DNA from 3 places in the Burkholderia savannae genome. Region 1 is predicted to be linked to each of the others. Evidence: riboswitches for the same ligand, from Rfam matches in the RefSeq annotation. Region 1 holds a riboswitch; each other region holds the start of a gene.
What was found. Region 1 has a riboswitch for cobalamin ahead of WS78_RS14625 (TonB-dependent receptor domain-containing protein). Riboswitches for the same ligand answer to the same signal wherever they lie in the genome.
Positions count from the first base shown of each region.

Region 1 (3,267 bases):
GGCGCTCGGGCGCGGCGAACACGTTCGATTCGAACGACTGGTCGAGCCGTTCGTAGCCCGCCTGAAGCTTGTGGCCGCGCGCGATCGCGAAATCGTTCTGCCACGTGTACTGGCGGTTGTCGGTATTGAAGTGGTCGGTGTATGCGCCGTTGAGCGCGGACTGGCTGCGGTCCTTGCCGCTCGACACGTTCACGCGCGTCGTCCACCAGTCGGCGAGCTTGCCGTTCGCGAACGCGGACACCTGCTGGACACGGCTGTACAGATCATTCAGATCGGTCGGCGCGCCGTATGCGTCGTCGAAGCTCGCCTTGCCGTTCGCCTGGAAGTACGTGACGCCGGCGTCCCACCTGTCGTCGAACCGGTGCCGCAGCGACGCGGACGCGCTTTCGTTCAGATAGCCGTTCGCGTTCGGATTGGCCTGCGGCTTGAGCGCGGGATCGAGCGACGAGAAGCCGTCCGTCTTGAAGCGCGCGAGCGACACGCTGAACGTCGTCCGGCCGTCCGCATCGAGCCGGCCCGATGCGCCCGCGCTTTGCGTCTGCGTGTGATAGCTGCCGTAGCCCGCCGAGAAATCGAAGCGCGGCGGATGATCGCCGCCCGTCTTCGTGAACACCTGCACGACGCCGCCGATCGCGCCGGACCCATACAGCGACGACACGTTGCCGTTCACCACTTCGACGCGATCGATCTGGTCGAGCGGCAGCTGGCTGATCTGCGCCTGCCCGAGGCTCGCCGAATCGACGCGCACGCCGTCGACGAGCACGAGCGACTGTGTCGGCTGCGCGCCGCGCAGGAAAAGGCTCGCGCTCGCGCCCGGCCCGCCGTTGCGCACGATCTGCGCGCCGGGCGCGAGCGCGAGCAGGCCGGGCAGATCGGTCGCGCCGCTGTCGGCGATGTCCTGCGCATCGAAGAGCGTCGTCTGCGGGATCGCGTCGGCAAGCTTCTGCGGCGCGCGCTGCGCGGTGACGACGATCGGCGCGAGCTGCGCGCCGGGCGTCGAACGCGAAGGCGCTGTCGCTGTCGCTGTCGCTGTCGCTGTCGCTGTCGATGTCGACGTCGACGTCGACGTCGATGTCGATGTCGATGTCGATGTCGATGTCGACGCCGATGCCGATGCCGATGCCGATGCCGATGTCGCTGACGTTGCCGACGCCGACGCCGGTTCGGATGCGAAAGGCGGCGGAGCCGCGGACGACAAGGAGTCCGCTGGAATCGCAGACGATGAAGAAGAAACGGAAGAATCAGCTGAAGCAGGCTGAGCAGCCGCGGCGCCTTGCGCGAGCGCGACGCACGGCAGTCCGGACAGAGCGGCGAGCGCTGCGCGGACGAAACGGGTACGCATGAACGACATCCTGTTGAGCCACAGCGGGGCCCGCTTCCCCGCAGGCCCTGCATCACGGAGACGGGCGCGCCCGTCTCCCCGCCGCGGCCGGTATCCGGGCTCGCGACGTCACCGCCTCGCCTTCCCGCGCGAAACGCGCAGTGGCACCACGCCGGCGGCCGGCCGAGCCGGCCGTGCCGACGCATCGAGAGTGCGGCTTGCATCGGATTCGATGCGATCGCTTACCGTTGCGGGGGCAGCGCAGGTTGGCTCGGTCCCGGCGGACGTCGCGCCCTGCTTCCCGTTTAACCGCGCGCGAAGCGCGCGAGCACCGAGGCGGCGCCAGTTTAGGAGCGCGCGCGCCGCAGCGTCAAGAAAGCGCGACGACGCAGCGCAAGAAACGTCGCGCCGTGTGTCGTCGACACGATCGACATCAACGAACGACGAAGAGATTTCGCGGCGAGAAGCAGGGGTGTTACGTCTAGAAACGTTACAGATATCGGAAAGTCGCTTATTCCGCGCTAAAATGCTGGGTCTTTAGAGGACGCAGCACATGCTCAACGAACTCGAAACCCTATCTCAAAACATCGGCCGTCTGATCGCGCTGAATCAACGCCATCAAGCGGAACGGCTCGCGCTCGAGGAGCAGGTCGCGCAATTGCGCACGCAGGCGCAAACGCTGCGCTCGGAACTCGAGCAATTGCGCGACGAGCGCAACGCGCTCGCAGCGGAGCGCGACACGCTGTCGGCGAAGATCGACGACGCGCAAGTGAAGCTCAACGCGATTCTCGAAAAATTGCCGCGCACGAAAAGCGTGCCGGATGCGGAAAACCAGCTCGACCTGCTCGCGCCGCAGGCAAGCGATGAAGCCGAAGGCACGGCGAGCCACGGAGAACAGGCATGAGCACCAAGCAGATCGAAGTGTCGATTCTCGGCCAGGCGTATCGCCTCGCCTGCTCGCCCGAAACCGAAGCGGCGCTCGTCGAGGCGGTCGCGCGCGTCGATGCGGAAATGTCGAAGATCCGCGCGAACAGCTCGGTGCGCGGCACCGATCGCATCGCCGTGATGGCCGCGCTGTCGCTCGCATCGGAGCTGCTGAGGCTGCAACAGAGCGTGCGTCACGGAGAAGCGTTCCCTGCGGAAGAAATCCGGCGTACAATGCATCAAATGAATGAACAACTCGGTGCAGTGCTCGCACAGCACGAGGTGCAGTAAAATGCTTCACCAGGTTCGGCCACTGCTTGATCTATCGCGTTCAAGCCGCTGAATTCAAAGGTGATTCGAACAGTTAAGTCAGCTTCCCTGCCTGGTTCGCCAAGGTCATATATTCCTTGAACCAATGCCATGTGCACGGTTGCGGAAATTTGTAGCACGGGCGCGCGCGTCACTCTGTCTGATGTACCCGAAGTGCTGCTAACTGCGACCAATTCTGAACCTCAGGTTCAGGATGCCGGCCTAGCGGCCAAGGCGGGGGCCTATTCGACGGCATCGGGCAAAGCCCGATGCCGTTTCCTTTTGTGCAGCCTTTTCATTGCGTCGAGTCGTTGCGATCCATGCGCTACTGGCTGATGAAATCCGAACCGGACGAGGCGAGCATCGACGACCTCGCCGCCGCCGCCGACCAAACCTTGCCGTGGACCGGCGTGCGCAACTATCAGGCGCGCAACTTCATGCGCGACACGATGCGGATCGGCGACGGCGTGCTGTTCTACCACTCGAGCTGCCCCGAGCCCGGCATCGCGGGGCTCGCGGAAGTCACGTCGACGCCCTACCCCGATCCGACGCAATTCGATTCGCAAAGTCCGTACCACGATCCGAAGTCGACTCAGGAATCCCCGCGCTGGGTGCTCGTCGACGTGCGCTTCGTCAAGAAGACGCCGCTCGTTTCCCTCGGCGCATTGCGCGAGCACGAGGAACTCGCCGACATGCGCGTGCTCGCGAAGGGC
Region 1 covers NZ_CP013417.1:2,967,612-2,970,878, forward strand. Annotated here, with positions in the region: gene WS78_RS14625 (TonB-dependent receptor domain-containing protein) at 1-1,342, opposite strand, end outside; cobalamin riboswitch at 1,411-1,672, opposite strand; gene WS78_RS14630 (hypothetical protein) at 1,875-2,225, shown strand; gene WS78_RS14635 (cell division protein ZapA) at 2,222-2,536, shown strand; RNA gene ssrS (6S RNA) at 2,618-2,799, shown strand; gene WS78_RS14645 (EVE domain-containing protein) at 2,875-3,267, shown strand, end outside.

Region 2 (3,267 bases), 1.0 Mb from region 1:
CGCGTGCGCGACCGATACGCGCGTGAGCGCGCCGCCGTGCCGCTCGCGCCACGCGACGAGCGCCGCCTCGCCCTGCAGCGTCACCGCGTGCGCGACGAAACGGCCGCCGGGCTTCAGGCCGGCCCAGCACGCGTCGAGCACGCCGTCGCGGCTCACGCCGCCGCCGACGAACACCGCGTCGGGCGCGGGCAGGCCCGCGAGCGCGTCAGGCGCGCGGCCCGCGACGAGCTCGAGCGCCGGCACGCCGAGCGCGTCGCGGTTGTGCTCGATGAAGCGCTGCCGCTCCGGATGCGCTTCGATCGCGATCGTCCGGCAGCTCGGATGCGCGCGCATCCATTCGATGCCGATCGACCCTGAGCCCGCGCCGACGTCCCACAGCAATTCGCCGGGCGCGGGCGCAAGCCGTGCGAGCGCGAGCGCGCGCAGATCGCGCTTGGTCAGCTGGCCGTCGTGGCGGTACGCGTCGTCGGGCAGGCCCGGCGTGAGCGCGAGGCGCGGCGCGTCGGCGCGCGCGGGGCATGCGCGGCATTCGATCGCGACGAGGTTGAGCGCCGCCGTTCGCGCGTCGCCCCACGCGTCGGCGCGCGCGTCGATGCGCCGCTCGAGCGGGCCGCCGAGATGCTCGAACACGGTCATCGCGCTCGGCCCGAAGCCGCGCGCGGCGAGCGCGAGCGCGAGCGCGGCGGGCGTCGCGCCGTCCGCGCTCAGCACGATGAGACGCCGGCCCGGATACAAATGCCGATTGAGCGACGCGAGCGGGCGGCCGACGAGCGACACCGCGTCGACGTCCTGCAACGCCCAGCCGACGCGCGCGGCCGCGAGCGACAGCGAAGACGGCGCGGGCAGCACGCGCCATTCGTGCGGCGCGAGCGCGCGCGCGAGCGTCGCGCCGACGCCGAACAGCATCGGATCGCCGCTCGCGAGCACGCACACGCGCGCCGGACGCCGCGCGAGGAGCGGCGCGAGATCGAACGGCTTCGGCCACGGCGCGCGCTCGGCCCCACGCCGCGCCGGCAGCATCGCCAGATGCCGCTCGCCGCCCATCACCACCGCCGCCTCGGCGAGCGCGCGCCGCGCGCTCCTGCCGAGCCCCGCGTATCCGTCGTCGCCGATGCCCACCACCGTCAGCCACGCGGTCATCCGTCGTACTCCATCGTGTTCCTGTCGATCCTGAAAGCGTCGCCCGCGCAGCGCATCCCGCGCTCGGACGTCACGAAAAAAGGCATAATACAGCGTCCGTCGACCGGCGCCCCACGGGGCCCAAGAGGGAACGCAGGGCGCGCCGCGCCGCTGCGGCTGCCCCCGCAACTGTGAGCAGCGAGTCCGCATCCGATCCACGCCACTGGTCACGCCGCCCACCCGCGGCCGCCGGGAAGGCCCGCTGCGGATGACGACCTGCCAGCCAGGAGACCTGCCGGGACGTTTCGTTCGTGCCATCCAACATCGGGCGGGGTGTACCGATGCCGCAGCCCGCCGCCCGTGCGCATCCCGCGCGGACCGGCCGGCTCGGGCCGCCGCGCGACGCCTGATCCGGAGCGCCGTTGAACCCTTCCGCCGCCGTTTTTTCTTCCGACGCCGCTCGCGCCGCGAGCGCGTGCCCGGGGCTCGTGCGCATCGTCGCCGCGCGCGACGGCGGCCTGTGCCGGATCAAGCTGCCGGGCGGCGCGCTTCGCGCCGCGCAGGCGCGCGCGGTGGCGGCCGTCGCGCGCGCGTTCGGCTCGGGCGTGATCGAGGCGACCAATCGCGCGAACCTGCAGTTGCGCGGCGTGAAGGCGGGCAGCGAAGCGCGCGCGAGCCGCGCGCTGATCGACGCGGGGCTCGGGCCGCTCGCGGACGGCCTGCCCGCCGCGTCGCTCGATGCATGCGTCGCCGCGCGCGACGACGTGCGTAACGTGATGCTGAGCCCGACGGCCGGCCGCGATCCGCACGCGCTCGTCGACAGCGCCGCGCTCGCCGCGCGCCTTCTCGACATGCTGCAGACCGAGCCGCGCTGCGCCGCGCTGTCGCCGAAGTTCTCGGTGCTGCTCGACGGCGGCGAGCGGCTCGCCGCGCTCGATCACCCGCACGACATCTGGCTGTCCGCGCTGCGCGACGCACACGGAGACACATGGCTCGCGCTCGGCCTCGCCGGCTGCCCGCCCGTCGACGGCGAGCCCGTCGCGCCGCACGCCGGCGCGCTCGCCGCCGTCGCGCCGGCGCAGGCGCTCGCATGCGTGCGCGCGCTCGTGACGCGCTTCGTCGAGCGCGCGCCGGCGGGCGCGGCGCGCATGCGCGATCTGCTCGCGACGTGCGCGCCCGACGCGTTCCTTTCGGATGTCGAAGCAAGCTTGCCGTTCGCGCTGCGGCGCGGCGCGGAACTTGCCGGCTGGCGACGCGCGCGCGTCGACGCGTCGCTGCGTTTCGGCATCCTCCCCGAGCGGGACCCGGCGCGCCGCGTCGTCGGCGCGCAGCCGCCGCTCGGCCGGCTCGACGCCGACACGCTCGACGCGCTCGCGGCGCTCGCCGGCACGCACGGCGACGGCACGCTGCGCATCACGCCATGGCAAGGCGTGATGCTGCCCGGCGTCGCGCGCGACGCCGCGCGCGACGCGCTGGCGCGCCTGGCCGCGCTCGGCTTCGTCTGCGACGCGTCGGCGCCGCTCGCGCACGTGGTCGCGTGCGCGGGCTCGACGGGCTGCGCGCGCTCGCCCGCCGACACCAAAGGCGACGCGCTCGCGCTCGCCGGGCGGCTCGCCGCGCCCGTCGACGTGCACGTGAGCGGCTGCGCGCGCTCCTGCGCGTTGCCGCACGCGGCCGAGCACACGCTCGTCGCGAACGCGGCGGGCCGCTACGACCTCTATCGGCGCGACGGCGCGACGGGCTTCGGCCGCGCCGTCGCGCGCCAACTGACGATCGACCAGGCCGCCGCCGCGCTCGCGCGCGACGCGCGGCCCACTCAGGATGACTTGGATGCTTGACTACCTTCGCGACGGCGAAGCGATCTACCGCGAATCGTTCGCGACGATCCGCGCGGAAGCCGATTTGACGGGCGTGCCGCCCGACCTCGAAAAACTCGCGGTGCGCGTGATCCACGCGTGCGGGATGGTCGACATCGTCCGCGACCTGCGATTCTCCGACGGCGCGGGCGCGGCGGGCCGCGCGGCGCTCGCGGCCGGCGCGCCGATTCTGTGCGACGCGCGGATGGTGGCCGAAGGCATCACGCGCGCGCGGCTGCCCGCGGCAAACCCGGTGATCTGCACGCTCGGCGAAGCGGACGTGCCGCGGCTC
Region 2 covers NZ_CP013417.1:1,953,211-1,956,477, forward strand. Annotated here, with positions in the region: gene WS78_RS09675 (bifunctional cobalt-precorrin-7 (C(5))-methyltransferase/cobalt-precorrin-6B (C(15))-methyltransferase) at 1-1,140, opposite strand, end outside; cobalamin riboswitch at 1,226-1,433, shown strand; gene cobG (precorrin-3B synthase) at 1,542-2,957, shown strand; gene WS78_RS09685 (precorrin-8X methylmutase) at 2,950-3,267, shown strand, end outside.
Region 2: another riboswitch for cobalamin. It lies ahead of cobG (precorrin-3B synthase); the one in region 1 lies ahead of WS78_RS14625 (TonB-dependent receptor domain-containing protein).

Region 3 (3,267 bases), 1.0 Mb from region 1:
GCTCGCGCGGGTTCCGGCGGCTTGGAGCGAATGGAGTCATGCGGCCTCGGCCATCGACGGCCGGCTCGCGAGCCGGCGCGTCATGCTGCGTGGGTTGCGCGCCCGGTTCCGTCCCCCGCGGAACCGGGCGTTCGGCGAGCGCGGCTCGCCCCTTGCGTCGGCCGGTATCCGGGCTGGCCGCTTGCCATTCCGCCGCCTTCCCGTCCGTGGCGAGGACAGTGGCGCGATGGCGGAATGCGCGAACGCGGCGGGCGCGTCGCAGGCGGCGTACCGTTGCGGGGACAGCACAGGCTGCGCGGGCTCGCCGCTTCCTGTTTCCCGTTTGACTGAGCGCGCGGGTCGCGCGCTCGAGCACCGAACGCGCGCATACGATAGCACAGCGCCGAACACGCGAGGGCACGCCGCCGAAGGCGCGCGGCGGGCGGGCAGCGGGCGTCGGCGCTCGCGGCCGGCGAGGGCCGACGGCTCCGCCCGGATCGCGCCGGGCGGGCGGCGCGGGCAGCGCGGCATGCGCAGGCGGCCGACCGGGCCGACCGCGCGGGGCGGCGCGAGCCGGCCGTCGGCGCGGCGTCCGGCTTGCGCGCGCGAGCGCCGTCTGCGCCCGCTCGCGCGCCGGGCAGCCGTGACACGCCGCATCCGGCGCGCGGTGTCGGCTGATCCGGCGCGGCTCCGATCGACGCGCCGCTTCGGCCGCGGCGCGGCGATCGACGCCGCTCGCGCGCCGGCCCGCCATCGGTCGTGACGTGTTCCAGCCGCCGTGCTGCGCGACACCCGCCGCGCCCGCGTCGTCCTTCCGCGCCTTTTGTCCGCCTTGACGCACCGCGCCCGCGCGCCTACACTCGCTCGCGTTTCGGTGCTCGCGTGCGGGTTCTTGTCGCACGCAGTCAAACGGGAAGCAGGGAGCGTCGCCGCGTCGCGGCTCGCCAACCTGCGCTGCCCCCGCAACGGTAAGCGAAGGCATCGCGCGAGCGATGCGGCGCCCGCTTCTCCGCATGCCCGCCGGCATGCGCGGCCAACCACTGGACGCATCGCGTCCGGGAAGGTGAAGCGGCGTTTTCGTCAGCCCGGATACCGGCCGAGACACGGGGCCCGTTCGCCGTTCGAGCGCATCCGCCGCCGCGACGGCGAGCGGCCCCAGGGTTCAGCGCCGCGGGGATGCGGCGCGTCGTCCACGGCTTCATCGCGTCGCTCGACGCCGCCTTGCCTGGCTCATCCCCGTCCGGTGCCGCGTGCTTCGGCCCGCGCCGCGCGAGTCGCATCTGCGCGAGCGGCCGGCGCGCACGTTGCATATGCGCATGTCGCAAACGCGCGCGTTGCAAATGCGCAGCGGCGCGCAGTGCGCGCGGACGGACGACGAACCGGGCGCGGCGGCACGCGCATCGCGCGCGATGTCGCGCGTGTTGGCATTCGTCTTGTTTGTCGACCGGTTCGCAAAGGGAGCGCCATGCTCAAATCGTTTCTCCGTCTCTTCAACGACAGCCCCGCCGAGCTCCGCAGCAAGATCGTCGGCATCTACGCGCTGCTGATCGCGTTCAACGTCGGCGCGTGGATCTGGGCGTTCGCCGCGTTCCACGGCCAGCCGGTGCTGCTCGGCACGGCGCTCCTCGCCTATACGTTCGGGCTGCGCCATGCGGTCGACGCCGACCACATCGCCGCGATCGACAACGTCACGCGCAAGCTGATGCACGAGAAAAAGAATCCGCTCGGCGCGGGGCTCTTCTTCTCGCTCGGCCACTCGACGGTCGTGATCCTGATGACGGTCGCCGTCGCCTTGACGGCCGCGACGCTCGCCGAGCGCTTCGAAGGGATGAAGGCGTGGGGCGGCGTGATCGGCACGAGCGTGTCGGCGTTTTTCCTGCTCGTGCTCGCGTTCGCGAACCTGCTGATCCTGATCTCCGTGCACCGGACGTTCCGCGCGGTGCGGCGCGGCGAGCCGCTCGTCGAGCAGGATCTCGACCTGCTGCTCAACCGGCGCGGCTTCTTCGCGCGGATCTTCCGGCCGCTGTTCGCGATCGTGTCGCGCAGCTGGCACCTGTATCCGATCGGCTTCCTGTTCGGCCTGGGCTTCGACACAGCGACCGAGATCGCGCTGTTCGGCATCTCGGCCACGCAGGCGCACGGCGGGCTGTCGTTCTGGTCCGTGATGGCGCTGCCCGTTCTCTTCACCGCGGGCATGACGCTCGTCGACACGACGGACGGCATCATGATGATGGGCGCGTACCGCTGGGCGTTCGTGCGGCCGATCCGCAAGATCTACTACAACATGACGATCACGTTCGTGTCGGTGCTCGTGGCGGTCGTGATCGGCGGCATCGAGGCGCTCGCCCTCGTCGGCGACAAGCTCGCGCTCAAGGGCGGCCTCTGGGACTTCGTCGCGATGGCGGCCGAGCACTTCGGCGTGCTCGGCTATTTCGTGATCGGACTGTTCGTCGCGAGCTGGGCCGTCTCGGCGCTCATCTACCGGATCAGGCGCTACGACGACATCGACGTGACGATCTCCGCATGAGCCGCGCGTTCGCGGCCGCCTTGACATCGAACCGATTCGAACCGATACCGACCAACGGAACCACCATGCAAATGCGCAAAATTCCCGTGACGATCGTCACGGGCTTTCTCGGCAGCGGCAAGACGACGCTCTTGCGCCACATCCTCCAGAACGCGGGCGGCCGCCGCATCGTCGTGATCGTCAACGAGTTCGGCGAGCTCGGCATCGACGGCGAGATCCTGAAGGGCTGCGGCTTCGGCTGCGACGAAGCGGGCCGCGCAGCCGACGGCCAGCTCTACGAGCTCGCGAACGGGTGCCTCTGCTGCACCGTGCAGGAAGAGTTCTATCCGGTGATGGAAAAGCTCGTCGAGCGCCGAGCCGGCATCGACCACGTGCTGATCGAGACGTCCGGCCTCGCGCTGCCGAAGCCGCTCGTGCAGGCGTTCAACTGGCCGTCGATCAAGAACAGCTTCACCGTCGACGCGGTGCTGACCGTGGTCGACGCGCCCGCCGCGGCGCTCGGCCAGTTCGCCGAGAACCCGGTCGCCGTCGACGCGCAGCGCCGCGCGGACCCGAACCTCGATCACGAATCGCCGCTGCACGAGCTGTTCGCCGATCAGCTGTCGTCGGCCGATCTCGTGATCGTCAACAAGACCGATCTGCTCGACGACGGCGCGCTCGCGTCGGTCGAGACGACGATCCGCGACGAGATTGCGCCGCAGGTGAAGATCGTGCGCGCGCAGCGCGGCGAGCTCGATCTCGCGACGCTGCTCGGCCTGAAC
Region 3 covers NZ_CP013417.1:1,969,809-1,973,075, reverse strand. Annotated here, with positions in the region: cobalamin riboswitch at 143-375, opposite strand; cobalamin riboswitch at 835-1,094, shown strand; gene WS78_RS09745 (HoxN/HupN/NixA family nickel/cobalt transporter) at 1,445-2,506, shown strand; gene cobW (cobalamin biosynthesis protein CobW) at 2,572-3,267, shown strand, end outside.
Region 3: another riboswitch for cobalamin. It lies ahead of WS78_RS09745 (HoxN/HupN/NixA family nickel/cobalt transporter); the one in region 1 lies ahead of WS78_RS14625 (TonB-dependent receptor domain-containing protein).